DNA from 3 places in the Frigoribacterium sp. VKM Ac-2859 genome. Region 3 is predicted to be linked to each of the others. Evidence: predicted binding sites of a transcription regulator. Region 3 holds the regulator's gene; each other region holds the start of a gene.
What was found. The regulator HrcA, encoded in region 3, represses chaperone genes, less so after heat shock. The targets are predictions, from matches to a motif close to TTNGCACTCGNNNNNNNCGAGTGCNAA.
Positions count from the first base shown of each region.

Region 1: a site for HrcA is predicted at 3,983-4,009, ahead of groL (chaperonin GroEL). Genes of this name have one in related genera too.
Region 2: a site for HrcA is predicted at 2,814-2,840, ahead of groES (co-chaperone GroES). Genes of this name have one in related genera too.

Region 1 covers NZ_JABMLC010000002.1:607,036-613,114, forward strand. The annotation lists gene HQQ78_RS10700 (response regulator transcription factor) at 1-152, shown strand, start outside; gene HQQ78_RS10705 (cell wall metabolism sensor histidine kinase WalK) at 269-2,029, shown strand; gene groL (chaperonin GroEL) at 2,322-3,941, opposite strand; gene HQQ78_RS10715 (cold-shock protein) at 4,141-4,344, opposite strand; gene HQQ78_RS10720 (LytR C-terminal domain-containing protein) at 4,653-5,225, opposite strand; gene HQQ78_RS10725 (DUF3263 domain-containing protein) at 5,243-5,530, opposite strand; gene HQQ78_RS10730 (DUF2332 domain-containing protein) at 5,666-6,079, opposite strand, start outside.
Region 2 covers NZ_JABMLC010000002.1:784,203-790,281, forward strand. The annotation lists gene HQQ78_RS11510 (ABC transporter substrate-binding protein) at 1-1,092, opposite strand, end outside; gene rarD (EamA family transporter RarD) at 1,255-2,235, opposite strand; gene groES (co-chaperone GroES) at 2,432-2,728, opposite strand; gene HQQ78_RS11525 (class I SAM-dependent methyltransferase) at 2,873-4,066, shown strand; gene HQQ78_RS15935 (DUF4190 domain-containing protein) at 4,216-5,298, opposite strand; gene HQQ78_RS11535 (DUF4190 domain-containing protein) at 5,478-5,882, opposite strand; gene tsaD (tRNA (adenosine(37)-N6)-threonylcarbamoyltransferase complex transferase subunit TsaD) at 6,001-6,079, opposite strand, start outside.
Region 3 covers NZ_JABMLC010000001.1:543,330-549,408, forward strand. The annotation lists gene HQQ78_RS02545 (PhoH family protein) at 1-541, opposite strand, end outside; gene HQQ78_RS02550 (histidine triad nucleotide-binding protein) at 624-1,001, opposite strand; gene HQQ78_RS02555 (16S rRNA (uracil(1498)-N(3))-methyltransferase) at 1,052-1,795, opposite strand; gene dnaJ (molecular chaperone DnaJ) at 1,798-2,913, opposite strand; gene hrcA (heat-inducible transcriptional repressor HrcA) at 3,023-4,045, opposite strand; gene HQQ78_RS15710 (DUF4870 domain-containing protein) at 4,226-4,729, shown strand; gene hemW (radical SAM family heme chaperone HemW) at 4,860-6,079, opposite strand, start outside.

The DNA.
Region 1 (6,079 bases), on a different contig from region 3:
ACCACGTGTGGGAGTACGACTTCAACGGCGACGCCGGCATCGTCGAGAGCTACATCTCGTACCTGCGTCGCAAGCTCGACCAGTTCTCGACGGAGCCCATCATCCAGACCAAGCGGGGCTTCGGCTACATGCTCAAGGCCACGAAGGCCTGACAACCAGCCCTGGTGCGTGAACACGACGACGCCCGACCGCCCCGAGCGGTCGGGCGTCGTCGTGCGTGCTCCGACGGGCGGGGTGCGCCCAGCCGGTTCCGCTAGCGTCTGTCCTCATGCACGCTCGCCTCTCGCAGTGGTGGAACGAGATCTCCATCCGCACCAAGATCACCGGCATCACGGTGACCCTGGTCACCCTCGGCCTCGTCGTCGCCGGCCTGGGAACGATGACCGTCCTGAGCACCTACCTCATGGGTCAGGTCGACACGTCCCTGCGGAACTCGGCGACCAACTTCACCAGCGCCTCGTTCGACCAGGCGGACTCCCGCTCGTGCACCGTGAACTTCGCGGGCCTGACCAGCAGCTACGTCGCGATCCTCGACGACGAGGGCGACCTCATCTGCGACACCCGTTCGCAGCTGTCGAGTGCCACCGACGCCCCCGACCTCACCGGCGTCGGCGTCGCCGGTGCTCCCCTCGACGAGGCCTTCAACCGGTACAACTCGAGCCGCGACAACGAGTGGCGCCTCTTCGCCCACGCGGCCGCCCTGCGCTCGACCGATGCCCAGGGCAGCGTGACGACAGTGCCCGCCGTCATCGTGGCCGGAACGAACCTGGCGGGCACCAATGCGACGATCGGGCGCTTCGGCGGCATCTTCCTGGGGTTCGGCCTCTCGGTCGTCGTGCTCGGCGCCGCCCTCACCCGCCTGCTCGTCACGTCGACCTTCGCGCCGCTGCGTGACGTCGAGGCCACGGCGGCCCGCTTCGCCGACGGCGACTTCACCCAGCGGCTCGACTCGACGACGCCGAACACCGAGGTCGGGCGTCTGAACCGATCCCTCAACACGATGCTCAACCGGATCGACAGCGCCTTCGACGACCGGGCCAAGACGATCGACCAGATGCGCCGCTTCGTCGGCGACGCCAGTCACGAGCTCCGGACGCCGCTCGTCTCCCTCCGCGGCTACGCCGAGCTCTACCGCATGGGTGCCCTGACGAAACCCGAGGACGTGGCCCAGGCCATGGACAGGATCGAGAAGGAGGCCATCCGCATGGGCGTCCTGGTGCAGGACCTGCTCGCCCTCGCCCGTCTCGACGAGTCCAAGCCGCTCGAGCTCGGCCCCGTCGACCTCGTCCAGCTCGCCCGCGACTCGGCCCTCGACACCATGGCGTCGAACCCCGATCGCGACATCGACGTGATCGTGCTCGAGCCCGTCCTCGCGCCGTCGCCCACCCCCGCCGACGGCGACGAGACCCCAGCCGACGGACGTTCCCCCGAGACGGCTTCGCCCGCCGCGAACACCCCCGCGACGGGCACGGCGCTCACGGGCGCAGCCGTCGGCGCGACGAGCCCGATCTCGTTCGCGGGCGCGACCCTCGCGCGCCTCCGCAGCCTGAGGGCTCGGGCCGTCCGCAACGGCGACACGGCGACGGCCGCCCAGCTGCAGGACGAGGTGCAGAGGTTCGAGGCCCCGGCCATCGTGCACGGCGAAGAGAACAAGATCCGTCAGGTGATCACCAACCTGATGGGCAACGCCATGCGGTTCACCGAGCCGGACAGCCCGATCGAACTCGTGGTGCAGTCCGACCCCGGACGCGGTGTGGCCACCGTCGCCATCGTCGACCACGGCGAGGGCATCCCGCCGCAGATCCGCGAGAAGATCTTCCAGCGGTTCTGGCGTGCCGACTCGTCCCGCACGCGCGACACCGGTGGCAGCGGCCTCGGCCTGGCCATCGTCTCGGGCATCGTCGCGGCCCACGGCGGCTCGGTGGACGTCGACGACACCCCCGGCGGTGGAGCCACCTTCCGTGTGGCCCTGCCGCTGATGCCCGCCGACGCCGTCATCGCGGCCGAGCCCGCCGGCGTGACCGCCTAGCCCGACCGGCACGGCCCGCCCGGCCCCCGGGCCCCGAGCCGTGCGCCCTGCGCCCTGCGCCCTGCGCCCTGCGCCCTGCGCCCTGCGCGACCGTGCCACGACGCCACGAAGTGGGCACTGCACCACGTTTTCTCGTGGCGTCGTGACCACGTCCTGGCGTGTTCCACGGAAGCGGAAGCGGCCGAACCACCGAGCACGAGGCGCGCCTCTCCCGCGGCGACGCCGAAGGGCGGCTCCCCCGGAGGGGAACCGCCCTTGAGCGTGTGCGCGGCGTGAGCCGCGCGGCTGCGGACTAGAAGTCCATGCCACCCGAGGGGTCGCCGACCGGGGCCGGGTTCTTCTCGGGCTTGTCGGCGACGACGGCCTCGGTCGTGAGGAACAGACCGGCGATCGACGCGGCGTTCTGCAGAGCCGAGCGCGTGACCTTGGCGGGGTCGATGATGCCGGCGGCCAGCATGTCGACGTACTCGCCGGTCGCGGCGTTGAGGCCCCAACCGATGTCGAGCCCTCGGACCTTGTCGGCCACGACGCCGGGCTCCATGCCGGCGTTGAAGGCGATCTGCTTCAGGGGAGCGTCGATCGCGACGCGGACGATGTTCGCACCCGTCGCCTCGTCGCCCTCGAGCTGCAGGTTGGCCAGAGCGGTCTTGCCGGCCTGGATGAGAGCGACGCCACCACCGGCGACGATGCCCTCTTCGACGGCGGCCTTCGCGTTGCGCACGGCGTCCTCGATGCGGTGCTTGCGCTCTTTCAGCTCGACCTCGGTCGCGGCACCCGCCTTGATGACGGCGACGCCACCGGCGAGCTTCGCGAGGCGCTCCTGGAGCTTCTCGCGGTCGTAGTCGCTGTCGGTCGCCTCGATCTCGCTGCGGATCTGACGGACGCGGCCGGCGATCTGCTCGTCGTCGCCGGCACCCTCGACGATGGTCGTCTCGTCCTTGGTGATGATGACCTTGCGGGCACGGCCGAGCAGGTCGAGCGTCGCGTTCTCGAGCTTGAGACCGACCTCTTCGGCGATGACCTGACCACCGGTGAGGATGGCGATGTCCTGGAGCTGAGCCTTGCGACGGTCACCGAAGCCGGGGGCCTTGACGGCGACCGACTTGAAGATGCCGCGGATCTTGTTCACGACGAGCGTGGCCAGGGCCTCGCCGTCGACGTCCTCGGCGATGATCAGCAGCTGCTTGCCCGACTGGATCACCTTGTCGACGATCGGCAGCAGGTCCTTGATGTTCGAGATCTTCGAGTTGACGATGAGCACGTAGGCGTCCTCGAAGACGGCCTCCTGACGCTCGGGGTCGGTGACGAAGTACTGCGACAGGTAGCCCTTGTCGAAGCGCATGCCCTCGGTGAGCTCGAGCTCGGTGCCGAAGGTGTTGCTCTCCTCGACGGTGACGACGCCCTCTTTGCCGACCTTGTCGATCGCCTCGGCGATGAGCGCACCGATGGTGGGGTCGGCGGCCGAGATCGAGGCCGTGGCAGCGATCTGCTCTTTGGTCTCGATGTCCTTCGCGTCGGCGAGCAGCTGGTCGGAGACGGCCTGGGCGGCCTTCTCGATGCCGCGCTTCAGCGAGATGGGGTCGGCACCGGCCGCGACGTTGCGCAGACCTTCGCGGACGAGGGCCTGGGCCAGCACCGTCGCGGTGGTCGTGCCGTCACCGGCGACGTCGTCGGTCTTCTTCGCGACCTCTTTGACGAGCTCGGCACCGATCTTCTCGAAGGGGTCGTCGAGCTCGATCTCTTTGGCGATGGAGACGCCGTCGTTCGTGATGGTGGGGGCGCCCCACTTCTTCTCGAGCACGACGTTGCGACCACGCGGGCCGAGCGTGACCTTCACCGCGTCGGCCAGGATGTTCAGGCCACGCTCGAGGCCACGACGGGCCTCTTCGTCAAAAGCAATGATCTTAGCCATGTGTGTTTTTCGTCCCTCCCGGACGTCATGAAGCAGAAGCATTGGCACTCACGTGTCGCGAGTGCCAGCAACGATTCTGGCACTCGCCCGATGAGAGTGCAAGTGACGTGACGGGGCCCGGACGCACGAGCACGCCGCCACGGTGGACCGTGGCGGCGTGCGGCGTGGGAGTCGGCGCGGCGAGGCGCTCCGACGGGCCTCAGGCGAGCCGGACGGACTCCGCCTGCGGCCCCTTGTCGCCCGTGCCGACCTCGAACACGACGGCCTGGCCCTCTTCGAGCACCTTGTACCCGCTCATGTCGATGGCCGAGTAGTGCACGAAGACGTCCTGGCCGTCACCCTCGACGGTGATGAAGCCGTAGCCCTTCTCCGCGTTGAACCATTTCACGGTCCCGTTTGCCATGGTGTCGCTCCCCTTTTGCTGTGGTGGTACGGCGCGTGCGGTGCTGCAGGGCCGGGTCGTCGACGCAGCGACCTGCGAACCCGGACGGGACAGCGTCACTCGTGCAGAACACCAGGTCGGCGAGCCGTGAGGGGCGACCAATTCCAGATGGTAACCACGGGAAAAGCGGAAAAGCGCGCCCCGACCGAGAAACACCCGCAGAAAACGAGGATTTCACCGGTTATTAAACGTGGGCGTAACACGGGAGGTGCGGTGAGGGCCCGACGGGACGCGCGCCTCCTCGGATCGATGCCGCGGGAGCGGCGTCTTCAGGCGCCGTAGTCGGCCCCGAGGACGACGGTGACCGCTGCCCCGGGGAACGCCTCGGTGAGCTCGACGTCCGAGATGCCGAGCTGCTGGGCGAGCCCGAGCGCCACGGCCTCGTCGACGGCCGCCGAGTAGTAGACGGTGGACGTCGCGACGCGCTCGCTGGCGTTGCCCTGGGTGCCGACGACCCAGCCGGCGGTCTCGAGCCGCTCGGAGGCCGAACCCGCGAGCCCGGCCGTGGCGGTGCCGTTCAGGACGGTGATGGTCGTCACCGAGGGGTCGACCTGTGAGGGGTCGGTGAGGGGGGTGACCGACGGCGTGGCCGTCGGGGTCGGCGTGTCGCTCTCGGGAGCCCCGGCCTCGGCGGTGCTCGACGACGAGGGGTTGACGAACTGGAAGCTGTTGTTCGCGACGCCGAGGTAGACCACGCCGGCACCGACCAGGACGCCGACGGCCAGCGCGGCCCAGGCGAAGGCGATCCAGCCGCTGCCGGGGCGCTTCTCGGCCCGGTGGGCTCCGACCCGGTCGAGGTCGGCGGGGACGTCGTCGAACCGGTCTCGGTCGAATTTCGGCATGCGTGGTCTCTCGTGGGTCAGCGGGTCGGACCGAACGAACGGGTCGATCGGGCGTCGCGGCGGGCGACTCGCAGGCGCTGCAGGCGGCCGACGAGCATGGGTGCGTAGGCCAGTGCAGCGGGTCGGTCTATGAGCGAGTTGAGCAGTTGCTGGTAGCGGACGATCCCGAGGCCGAACTCGCGACGGACGGCGGCCTCCCGGGCACCGGCGGCGGCCGGGGCGTGCTGCTCGAAGTCCAGGACGGCACGGTCGAGCTCGGACAACGCGCTCGAGCGCACGTCGTCACCTGTCGCCTTCTCGTCCATCGTCGAGGCCCTCCCCTGGGTTCCGGGTCATCCTATGGGCGGCGCCCCGACCGATCGCGGAGGCCGGGGGCGTGGTCCGACAACCCGTCCACCCGCTCGGGGAGCCGCCGGGTGCCGCGAGCTCCCGACCCGCGGTCAGGCCGTGAGGTTCAGCCGCGTGCCGTGGGCGTCCCCCACGCCCAGCACCCGGCCGTCGAGGGCGAGGGCCGCGAACGCGTCGTCGGGAGACACCCTCGGCTGCACCTCTGCGACCACGTCGGTCAGCAGGTCGCGCCGTTCGTACGAGATCCACCGCGCGCCCAGCCGGCCGACCTCGTCGACGAAGGCCTGACGCCGGCGACCCGGCAGGTAGACGAGTGTGCCCGTCGAGACGACGACGAGCGTGACGCCCGTCGGGGCCTCGGCCGCGAGCGGGGCGAGACCGTCGACGGCGTCCGCCGCCACGAGACGAGGAGGCGCGGTGCGGGCGAGCGCGACGGCCCGCCCCAGCAGGTCCCGCCGATCGGCGCGCTCGGGGGGCAGCAGCGTCGCGAGCCAGGCGACCTGGTC
Region 2 (6,079 bases), on a different contig from region 3:
GATCGTCCCGGCGTCGGTGCCGCCACCGGCCTGTGCCGCGAGAGCGGTCAGGATGACGGCGTCGTACGACTCGGCCGCGTACGAGAAGTCGGCCAGGTCGCCGCCCTCGCTCGCCTTGTAGCCGGCCACGAGCTTCGACTTGAAGTCGGCGCTCGCGTCGGCACCGGGGATCGTGCCCTTGGCACCCGCGAGGGTGCCGGGCTCGAAGTCGGCGCTGTAGTCGGCCGTGTTGCCGTCGGACATGTAGACCTTGCTCATGTCCCAGCCCTGGCTCTTCAGCTCGGGCACGATCGACTTGGTCTCGTCGAAAGCCAGGATGACGATCGCGTCGGGCTCAGCGGCGATGGCCGCCGACACCTCGGACGAGAAGGTGGTCTGACCGGGAGGGAACTCTTCGCCCTTGCCGGTGCCGCCGTAGACGACGGTGCCGCCCGAGCTCTCGATCGACTTCTGCGTCGAGTCGCGCAGACCCGTGCCGTAGGTGTCGTTGAAGACGAGGAACGCGACGTTGGCGTTGCCGTCGGCCGTGATCTGCTGGCCGAGCGCCGAGCCCTGCACCGAGTCCGGCGGAGCGGTGCGGTAGTAGTAGGACGAGTAGCCGCTGAGCGAGCTCGCCGTGTTGGCGGGCGAGATCTCGATGATGCAGTTGCTGGTGAGCTGGTCGACCACGTTGAGCGTGACGCTCGACGACTCGGCACCGAGCACGACGGGTACCTTCGCGTCGATCAGCTGCGTCGCGGCGTTGCTCGACACGGTCATGTCGTTGCTGTCGCCCGAGTCGGTGCTGGTCGAGATCTCGGCCGGCTGGTCGAGCACGCCGCCGGCGGCGTTGATGTCGCTGATGGCCAGGTTGGCGCCCGCGATGGCGGGCGGGCCGAGGTAGGCCAGGGTTCCGGTCAGCGGCAGCATGGTGCCGATCGCGAAGGGATCGGTGCTGGGCGTACCGACCTCGCACTTGGCGGCGGGATCGGCCTTGGCCGACGACGACGACGAGGCGTCGTCAGAGGGAGATGCCGTCGAACAGGCAGCGAGCAGCACGGAGGCTGCGCCGGCGAGAGCCAGTGCTCGGAGGGCGGTGCTGGATCGGATCATCCGTGGAACCCTTTCGTGGACAGCGGCAGTGCAGCCCGACCGGTGGCGGTCGAACCTGCCGCGATTGGTCCGAAACTAGGGGTCGAATGTTTCTGGCGTGTGTTCTCGACGTCAAAGTGACGTTTCGTTAGCCATTCGTGACTTTGCGAGGGATGGTCGCTTCTAGGCGGTCGGGGCCACGGCGAGGGGCCGGCGTGATCGTCGCCCCGCACGGACCATGTCGACGGTCAGCACGATCGATGCGACCCAGACGATGGCGAAGCCGACCCACCGCGCGGTCGACATGTGCTCGCCGAGCACGACGACCCCCACGACGAACTGCAGCACGGGAGCGACGTACTGGGTCAACCCCACGGTCGTCAGGGGCAATCGACGCGTCGCCGAAGCGAAGAGCAACAGGGGCACGGCCGTGATCACGCCCGTGCCGATCGTGGCGAGGGTGTGCCCGACGCTCACGGTGCCGAGCACGACGCCGCCGCCGAGGCCCGTCACGTGCAGCACGATCAGGGTGACGGCTGCGAAGGGGGCGATCCAGAGCGTCTCGAGCGTGAGCCCGCCGACCGCGTCGACCCGACCGCCGACCTGCTTCTTGACCAGGCCGTAGAGCCCGAACGAGAACGCGAGGACGAGCGAGATGAACGGCGGCCGGCCCGCCCCGACGGCGATCACGAGGACGGCGACGGCGCTCAGCCCGACGGCCACCCACTGGGTCGTGCGGAGACGCTCGCGCAGCACGACCACGCCGAGCAGGACGGTGACGATCGGGTTGAAGAAGTACCCGAGCGCCGCCTCGACCACGTGCCCGCTGAGCGTCGCCGAGATGAAGACCGTCCAGTTGACGACGATGAACGCGCCGGCCACCCCCATGGTGGCCACCAGGCGCGGCTGTCGCAGCAGGGCCAGGAACGAGCGCAGCGCCCCCGTCACGACGAGCAGCACCGCGCAGAAGACGAGCGAGAAGAGCACCCGCCAGGCGACGATCTCGAACGGGCCGGCCGGGGCCAGCAGCAGGAAGTACACCGGCAGGACGCCCCAGAGCCCGTAGGCCCCCAGGGCGTAGGCGAGGCCCGCCCCGCCGGCCCCGTCGACGCCGAGCCCCGAGGTCGGGGCGGAGGGGGACGAGGAGGCGCGGGTCGAGGTCACCAGGCGACTCTAGGTGGCTGCGCCCGCCGCCGGAACGGCCACTCCTGCCACCGTGGATCGATCGACGGACGACGACGCCTGGGGACGGGCCCTCGTCGGCCGACACGGTGCCGACACGGCGAAGGCCCCTGCCGGAGCAGGGGCCTTCGGGACGGCGACCGGGGTCGCGGAGCACGGCCGGAGCCGTGCCGGGGTGCTAGCGGACGATGACCGCCAGGACGTCGCGGGCCGAGAGCACGAGGAGGTCTTCTCCGCCGTACTTCACCTCGGTTCCGCCGTACTTGCTGTAGATGACCTTGTCGCCGGTGGCGACGTCGAGCGGCACGCGGTTGCCGTTGTCGTCGATGCGGCCCGGGCCGACCGCCACCACTTCACCCTCTTGGGGCTTCTCCTTGGCGGTGTCGGGGATCACGAGACCCGAAGCAGTGGTCTGCTCGGCTTCGACCTGACGAATGACGATGCGATCTTCGAGCGGCTTGATGCTGACCGACACGGGTGACCTCTTCTTTCTCGGTGCTACGAAAACATGGGGGCTGGCACTTGCCGGGGGCGAGTGCCAGAACAACTGTAGGACGAGACTGGCACTCGGTCAATCCGAGTGCCAACGCGTCTGCCCGCGTGCGTCACACTGGACGACATGGATTCCTCCGAGCTGCTCGAAGTCCTCTCGCCCGAGGGGCTGCGGCTGCTCGACTCGCTGCCGGCGGGCGGCGCCTCCGGTGACGACGTCGTCGGCACGGTGGCCGCGTTGCGCAAGCAAGGCCATTCCCCCGCCCTCGTGTCGGCGGTGCTCACGCAGGCCCGGCTCCGCGGCCGGGCCGTGGCCAAGTTCGGCGAGTTCGCGAGCCGCATGCTGTTCACCGAGGCGGGCCTCGAACAGGCCACGCGCCTCCCGGTCGCCGCCCGCCACGCCGGACGCTACGCCGCGGCGGGGATCGGCAGCGTCGCCGACCTGGGCTGCGGCATCGGGGGCGACGCCCTGGCCTTCGCCGCACTCGACCTCGACGTGCTCGCCGTCGACCGCGACGAGGTGACCGCGGCCGTCGCCTCGTACAACCTCGCGCCGTGGCCGTCGTCACGGGTCGAGCAGGGGGACGCCGCCACGACCGACCTCGCAGGCGTCGAGGGGGTCTTCCTCGACCCGGCGCGACGGACGTCCGGCCACACCGCCACCAAGCGCCTCGCCGATCCGGCCGACTGGTCCCCCGGCCTCGACGTCGCCTTCGGCTTCGCCGACCGCCTGCCCACCGGGGTCAAGCTCGGTCCGGGCGTCGACCGCGAGCTGCTGCCGACGGACGCCGAATGCCAGTGGATCTCGGTCGACCGCGACGTGGTCGAGGTGGGCGTGTGGTTCGGGCCGCTCGCGCGGCCGGGAGTGGGCCGGTCCGCCCTGGTGATCGGCGCCTCCGGGGCGTCGGAGTTGACGGCCGCCGCCGACTCGGACGACGTCGACCCGGGCGACCTCGGCGAGTACCTCTACGAACCCGACGGCGCCGTGATCCGGGCACGCCTCATCGGCGACCTGGCCCGCTCGATCGACGCCCGGATGATCAGTCGCGACATCGCCTGGTTGACGACGGAGGCGCGGGTCGACACCCCCTTCGCGCAGGGATTCCGCGTGCTCGAGACGTTCCCGCTCGACGAGCGGACGCTGAAGCGCGAGCTGCGGGCCCGGGGCATCGGGCGTCTCGAGATCAAGAAGCGCGGAGTCGACGTCGACCCCGCGACGTTCCGCAAGCGACTCTCGTTGCAGGGGACCGGGTCGGCGACCCTCGTCCTCACCCGGGTCGCGGGGCGGCACACCGCCCTGCTCTGCGAGCGCCTGGTCTGACGCCGGGCGGGACGCGAGAGCGGCGGGTCTCGCTGCTGCCGGCCCCCGCCGTCGCGCCCTCGTGGTGACGCACGAGTGGGCAGAAGACGCTTCTCGCCCCTGCGGCGACGCCTCCTGCCCACTCGTGCCCCACCGGGGTGGAGCCGGACTCAGTACCCGCCGTAGTAGTCGGAACCCGACGAGAAGCCGGCGATGAAGAGGCCGAAGGCGATCCAGCCGATCACGATGAGCACGACGCCGGCGTAGCCGACGATGAGCCCGGTGAGCCAGAACCCCCTCGCGGGACGCTCACGCGACATGCCCAGGTGCCCGAGCACGATGCCCGCGATGGACGCCACGATCGAGAGCCCGAAGGTGACGGGCGCGAGCACGAGACCGGCGATCGAGCCGATCATCGCCAGGAGGCTGAGGAGGCGCGGGGGCTGTGCGGCGCCGGCCGAGGCGTACGGCGGGTAGGGCGAGCCGTAGGCCTGCTGGCCGTACGCTCCGCCGGGCTGGCCCTGCTGGCCGTACGCTCCGCCGGGCTGGCCCTGCTGGCCGTAGGGCTGCTGACCGTACTGTCCGACGGGCTGACCCTGCTGGCCGAACGACTGCTGACCGTACGGCGCACCGGACTGCCCGGACGGCTGCTGCCCCTGGGGCTGTTCGCCGTAGCCCTGGGGCTGTTGGCCGAAGCCCTGAGGCTGGCCGTACCCCGGCTGCTGGCCCTGAGGCTGGCCTTGGCCCGAGGGCTGCCCCTGTGGCTGCCCGTAGCCAGGCCGCTGCCCCTGAGACTGCTGGCCGTACCCCGGCTGCTGGCCGTACCCGGGCTGCTGCCCGTAGCCCTGCGGCCGGTTCTGCGCCTGCTGCCCGTAGCCCTGCTGCCCGTACCCCGCCGGCGGCTGTGCACCCGGCTGGCCGTAGGGCGGCCGGGGCGGCTGAGGAGCACCCGGCGGGACCTGACCCGGACGGGACTGCGGCGCCGGGGCGCCCTGGGGTGCCCCGTACGGCGCCGACCCCGTCGGCGGCACGCCGGCCCCGGCGTAGGGCGACGACGCGGGCGGCTGGGACGACGGCTGCTGGGACGCGGCTCCCGGGAAGGCGGTGGGAGGCAGCGGCGGTGAGGCGGTGGCCCCGTCGCCACCCTCGGTCGGGCGCGTCGGGGGCGCGGTGGGTGCCGCGGGCGGCGTCGGAGCCGAGGGCGCGGTCGGCGCCGAGGACGGCTTCTCGGGGGTGGTGTCGTCGGTGGCCATCAGCTGCCTTTCGCGAGCGGTGCGTCGGTCGTGCCATCGGGGCGGCCGGTCACACCCGTGACGGTCGCGTCCCGGGACACGAAAGGGCCCGCACCGTCCGGTGCGGACCCCGTCATGCTAGCGAGGCCGCCGATGAGCGGCCCCTGGGAGGCGTCGCCCATGGGGGCGCGCCCGCGGCCTCAGGAGTTGTAGCTGCCGTCGTAGAGGTCGGGGTTGCTGGCGATCGCACCGAAGACGACGAAGAGCAGGATGATCGTCAGGATCGTCAGCGCCACGACGACGTAGCCGAGGATGAGCCCCGTCAGGGCCATCCCCCGGCCCTCTTCGCCCCGCTTCTTGATCTGGCTCAACGCCATGTGGCCGGTCACGATGGCACCGATGGCCGTGATCGAGGTCACGAAGCCCGCGATGCCGAGGATCATCGACACGAGGGCGAGGGTGTTGCGCTGACCGGGACGAGCGCCGTTCTGCCCCTGGTAAGAGGGCTGACCACCGGAGGGCTGCCCCGGGTAGGCCGGCTGCTGGCCCTGGTAGGGATTCTGCGGAGAGGGCTGGCCGTGGGGGGCGGGGTTCTGGTCGGTCATCGGAGACGTCCTTCTGCTGAGGGTCGGCCGGTGACGGCCGCGGTCGGTCGAGCGCCCATGCTATCGGCGGCCCATGACCGGCGACCGGGGGCCGGTCGCCCGGGCCCCGCAGCGGGGTTCAGACGGCCTGGACCGTCGTCACGGGCAGCGTCGAGTCGGCCCCGAAGTCGAGAGGCGAGGGCGCCCGACCCCGCGAC
Region 3 (6,079 bases):
TCAGGGCGTCGTAGAGCGGCCGGAGGTACGGATCGATCTTGTCGGTCAGCGTGCCGGGCAGGAAGCCCAACCGCTCGCCGGCCTCGACCGCGGGGCGCGTCAGGATGATGCGCTGGACCTCGCGGCGCTGCAACGCCTGGACGGCCTTGGCCATCGCCAGGTAGGTCTTGCCGGTGCCGGCCGGGCCGATGCCGAAGGTGATGGTGTGCTGGTCGATCGCGTCGACGTAGTCCTTCTGGCCCCGAGTCTTCGCCCGGACCCCCTTGCCGCGGCTGGTGACGATCGGCTGCCCGAAGACCTCGGACGGGCTGCCCTGCCCCGAGTCGAGCAGACGGGCCGACGTCGCGACCTCGGCCGGGCCGAGGTCGTGACCGCCGCGGACCATCGAGACGAGCTCGTCGACGAGGCCCTCGGCCCTGCCGACGGCCGACGAGGGCCCCTCGAGGGTGACCTCGTTGCCGCGGACGAGCACGCGGACGTCGGGGTACTGCTTCTCGACCGCACGCAGCAGGCGGTCTTGCGGGCCCAGGAGCTGGACCATGGCGACGCCGTCGACGGTCACGTCGACGCGACGGACGTCGTCGCCCGTCGTCGGTGTCGAGGGGCCGGTGGCGTTCGTGTCGCTAGTGGGCAAGGGTGCCTTCCTCCAGGGGTCCACCGAGCACATGGGCGTGCACGTGGAACACGGTCTGCCCGGCGGATGCGCCGGTGTTGAAGATCAAACGGAACTCGGACCCGGAGTGTTCCCCGAACGCTGCCGGGTCGGCCGCGAGCCGGGAGGCGGTCGCCACCAGTTCGGCGAGCAACGCCGGGTCGCCCGCGGCGAGTTCGACGACGTCGCGGTACGCCTGGGTCTTGGGCACCACGAGCAGGTGGACGGGTGCCCGGGGCGCGATGTCGCTGAAGGCGATGACCGCGTCGCTCTCGAAGACGATGTCGGCGGGGATCTCGCGCGCGACGATGCGGCTGAAGACGGTGGGCTCGTCGGAGGTCTCGGACATGCTGCCCATCGTAGCGACGACCGCCGACACGGCCCCGGGGGGCGTCGAGGTCACCAGCGACCGAGTCGCGCGCTCAGCACGGACAGCGCGGCGGGACCGGCCGTGGAGGTCCGCAGGACGGCGTCGCCGAGGCGCACGGCGCGGGCACCCGCCTCGGTGAGCTGGTGCAGCTCGGCGGGCGACACCCCGCCCTCGGGACCGACGACCACGACGACGCGGTCGGGCACCGCGCCTCCTGCGGTCAGGTCGACCGCCGTGAGCGCCTGCTCGGCCGACGGCTCGAGCACGAGGACGAGATCGCGGGAGGCGCGCTCGGCCAGCTGCCGCGTCGTCGCGAGCCCCGAGACCTCGGGCGACCAGGGACGGATCGACTGCTTGGTCGCCTCGCGGACGATCGACGACCAGCGGGTGAGGCCCTTGGCGACCTTGGGGCCCTCCCAGCGGGAGATGCTGCGCGCCGCGGCCCACGGGACGATCTCGTCGACGCCGAGCTCGGTCGCGGCCTGCACGGCGAGTTCGTCGCGGTCCCCCTTGGCCAGCGCCTGGGCGAGGACCAGCCGCGTCGTCGGCGGTTCGTGCCGGACGACCCGGGTCGCGAGCAGCACCAGCCGCTCGGGGGTCGCCTCGGACACCTCGCCCTGGACCACCAGCCCCCGTCCGTTGCCGAGGGTCAGCGGCTCGCCCACCCGCACCCGGCTGACCGTGACCGCGTGTCGGGCCTCGGAACCGGTCAGCTCGACGCTCGAGCCGATCTCGGCGGCGACCAGGTCGTCGACCAGGTAGAAGTGCGCCACGATCAGAAGTTCAGGAAGCGGTCGCGCAACTTGCCGAAGAGACCCTGCTGGAAGTGCGACAGCTCGGGCGCCGGGGAGCGCCGACCCGAGGCGAACTTCTCGATCAGCTCGCGCTCCTTGTGGCTGAGCTTGGTCGGGGTGACCACCTGGACGCCGATCTTGAGGTCGCCGCGACCCGTGCCGCGCAGCCTGGTGATGCCGCGGTCCTTCACGGTGAGGATGTCGGCGCTCTGGGTGCCGGGCTTGATCTCGACCTCGATCTCGCCGTCGAGCCCGGTGAGCGTCGTCGACGTGCCGAGGATGGCGTCGGCCATCTGCACCTCGAGCGTGGCCAGCAGGTCGTCGCCGTTGCGGCTGTAGGTGTCGTGGTGTCGCACCTTGACCTCGAGGTACAGGTCGCCGTTCGGGCCACCGGCCTGGCCGACCTCGCCCTGACCGGGCAGCTGGAGCCGGAGTCCGGTGTCGACGCCCGCGGGGATGTCGATGGGGATCGAACGTCGGGCCCGGACGCGACCCTGGCCCTGGCACGTGGGGCAGGGGTTGGGGATGACGGTGCCGTAACCACGGCAGGTCCCGCACGGGCTCGACGTCATGACGTTGCCGAGCAGCGAGCGCACGGTGCGCTGGATCTGTCCGGAGCCACCGCAGATGTCGCAGGTCTGGGGCGAGGTGCCGGGTGCGCAGCACGAGCCGCTGCACGTGTCGCAGAGGACGGCCGTATCGACCTCGATGTCGCGCTGCGTGCCGAAGACGATGTCCTCGAGGTCGACCTCGAGGCGCAGGAGCGCGTCCTGCCCGCGTTCCCGCCGGGACCGCGGACCCTGACGCTGGCCCTGGCCACCGCCGCCGAAGAACGCGTCGAAGATGTCGCCGAAGCCGGCGGCCCCGCCTCCGCCGCCGCCACCGAAGCCGGGCTGGGGGCCGAGGTCGTAGCGTTCGCGCTGCTGCGGGTCGCTGAGCACGTCGTAGGCGTGCGTGACGTCCTTGAACCGTTCGGACGCGTCGGGGCTGGGATTGACGTCGGGGTGAAGCTCGCGGGCGAGCTTGCGGTACGCCTTCTTGATCTCTTCCGGGGTCGCCTGACGGTCGACTCCGAGGACGTCGTAATGATCTGCCACTGGTTCTCGTCTGCCTCTGGTGTGGTGTGGTGGTCTTCCCGGCGGGGCCGGGCCCGGCGGACCGGGACGGGGATGGGGGTCGTGGGACGGCCGGGGCCGTGGTGGTCGACTACCGCTCGGTGAGCAGCGACGACAGGTACCGCGCGACGGCACGGACCGCCGCCATGTTGGTCGAGTAGTCCATGCGCATGGGCCCGAGCACGCCGAGCCTCGCGATCTCGCTGCCCTGCGTCGAGTACCCGCTGGCCAGCACGGACGCCTGGGACAACCCGAACGACGCGTTCTCGCGGCCGATGCTCGCGGCCACGTCGACGGCGTCGAGTTGCATCTCGCCGAAGAGCCGCAAGAGGGCCACCTGCTCTTCGATCGCCTCGAGCACGGGGAAGAGGTCGCCGCTGAAGTCGTCGCCCGTGCGCACCAGGTTCGCCGCACCGGCCATGACGAGGCGGTCCTGGCGTCCGGAGGCGATCTGCTCGGTGAGGCTCGCGACGACCACGCCGACGACCGCCGCGAGGTCGGGACGGAACCGCGCCGGCAGGTCGGTGAGGGCGGTGGAGGCCTCACCCAGGGGCCGACCGCCGACCGCGGCGTTGATGGCGGCCCGCAACTCGGACAGGAAGGACTCGTCGACGGCGGTGCGGATGTCGACGACCCGTTGCTCGACCTGGCCGCTGTCGGTGATCAGCACCGTCATGACGCGACCGTCACCCAGGCTGACCAGCTCGACGTGACGCACGCGGGCCCGGGAGAAGGTGGGGTACTGCACCAGGGCCACCTGGTTGGTGAGTTGCGACAGGAGCCGGACCGTCCGACCGAGCACCTCGTCGAGGTCGGTGGAGTCGCCCAGGAACGTCTCGATGGCCTGCCGCTGGGCCGCGCTGAGCGGGCGCAGGTCGGCGAGCTGGTTGACGAAGAGCCGGTAGCCCTTGTCGGTCGGCACGCGTCCCGACGAGGTGTGCGGTGCCGCGATGAGCTCTTCTTCTTCGAGCAGCGCCATGTCGTTGCGGATGGTCGCCGCCGAGACGCCGAACTGGTGTCGCTCGACGATGGACTTCGACCCGACCGGCTCGCGGGACGCGACGTAGTCGTGCACGATGACGCGAAGCACTTCGAGACCGCGTTCGGAGACCATGACGCACCTCTCTTCGCTCGACGTCCCCCGGGTCGTCCGCACGCCGGGCGACCGGGCCTGGCACTCGACGTGCCGGACTGCCAATCGTACGACACCTCCGTCGCGAGGCCTACTCGGGCCGCGCCCGGCTGCCCTAGGGTGGCGGGGACATCCGCAGGACACTCACGAACAGGTGCAGCCATGACCGAGAACCCTCCCGCCCAGCCGAACGGCCCGCAGAACGGCCAGCCCGGCCAGAACGGTCAGCCCGGCCAGCCGTACGGGCAGGGTCTGCCCGGCCAGGGTCAGCCCGGCCAGGGCCAGCAGTCCGGCCCCGGCTTCGGCCAGCAGCCCGGCTACCAGCCGCAGCCCGTCCAGCCGATGCGCCCCGAGGACGAGAAGCTCTGGTCGACGCTCATCCACCTCGGCGGGATCCTCTTCGCGTTCGTCCCCGCCCTCGTCGGCTACCTCGTGTTGAAGGACCGCGGCCCGTTCATCCGGGAGCACACCAGGACCGCGCTGAACTTCCAGATCACGATGGCCATCGTCTACGTGATCTCGGCGATCCTGTCGATCATCGTCATCGGAGGGGTGCTCGCCCTCGTCGCCGGCATCCTCGTGATCATCTTCTCGATCATCGCCGCCGTCGCGGCCAACAAGGGCGAGTGGTACAAGTACCCGCTGACCATCGAGTTCGTCAAGTAGACGGTCGACCGGCCCGGACGGGCACGACGCGAGGCGCGACTCCCCCCGGGAGCCGCGCCTCCTGCGTTCCGGGCCCGCGCCTCCTGGTCGCCACCGCGGGGCGCCGCGGCGATCAGCACGATCGGGACGCTCAGTCGGGCAGCAGACGCCGCACGACGGCGTCGGCCATGAGCCGCCCCTCGCGCGTGAGCACGACACGACCCCGCAGGGCCGGACGCCCCTCGACCCAGCCGTCGGCGATGAGGCCACCGACGGCCCGGCGTCCGTCGTCGTCGAGCTCGGAGGTGGGCAGCCCCTCGCGGATGCGCACCCCGAGCAGGACGCGCTCGACCCGACGGGTCTCGTCGTCGAGGGTCTCGCGCCCGGCGGCCGGCGACTCGCCCGCGGCCATGCGCTGCTGGTAGGCGGCGGGGTGCTTGACGTTCCACCAGCGGACGCCACCGACGTGACTGTGCGCGCCCGGGCCGACGCCCCACCAGTCGTGGCCCTGCCAGTACGCCAGGTTGTGGCGGGAACGGTGCTCGACGCCACGCGACCAGTTGCTGACCTCGTACCAGTCGTAGCCCGCGCCGGCGAGCCGGTCGTCCGCGATCTCGTACATGTCGGCCGCGGTGTCGTCGTCGGGCATCGGGACCTCGCCCCGCTTGATCTGGCGGGCGAGCTTCGTGCCGTCCTCGACGATCAGCGAGTACGCGGAGAGGTGGTCGGGCTCCTGCTCGAGGGCGACGTCCAGGGAACGCCTCCAGTCGTCGAGGGTCTCGCCGGGCGTGCCGTAGATGAGGTCGAGGCTGACGTCGAGCCCGGCGTCACGGGCCCAGCGCACCACGAACGGGATGCGCTCGGGGTCGTGCGTGCGCTCGAGGGTGGCGAGCACGCTCGGGACGGCCGACTGCATGCCGAAGCTGACGCGCGTGAAGCCGGCGTCGGCGAGCTGCTGCAGGTACGCGGCGTCGACCGAGTCGGGGTTCGCCTCGGTCGTCACCTCGGCGCCGGGCTCGAGACCCCAGGTGTCGACCATCGCGTGGAGCATCGACGTGAGGTCGCCCGAGGGCAGCATCGTCGGGGTGCCCCCGCCGAAGAACACCGAGGAGGCGCGGCGCGGCGGGAGGCCCGCCTCGCGCAGCACCCGGCCCCCGAGCTCGATCTCGGTGACGGCCTGCCCGGCGTAGTCGTCGCGACGAGCGCCTCGCAGCTCGTCGCCCGTGTAGGTGTTGAAGTCGCAGTACCCGCAGCGCACGCGGCAGAACGGGACGTGCAGGTAGACCCCGAAGTTGCGGTCGTCCGCGCCGACGGCGACGGTCTCGGGCAGGCGTCCGTCGACGGGGGCGGGATCGCCGAGGGGAAGGGCTC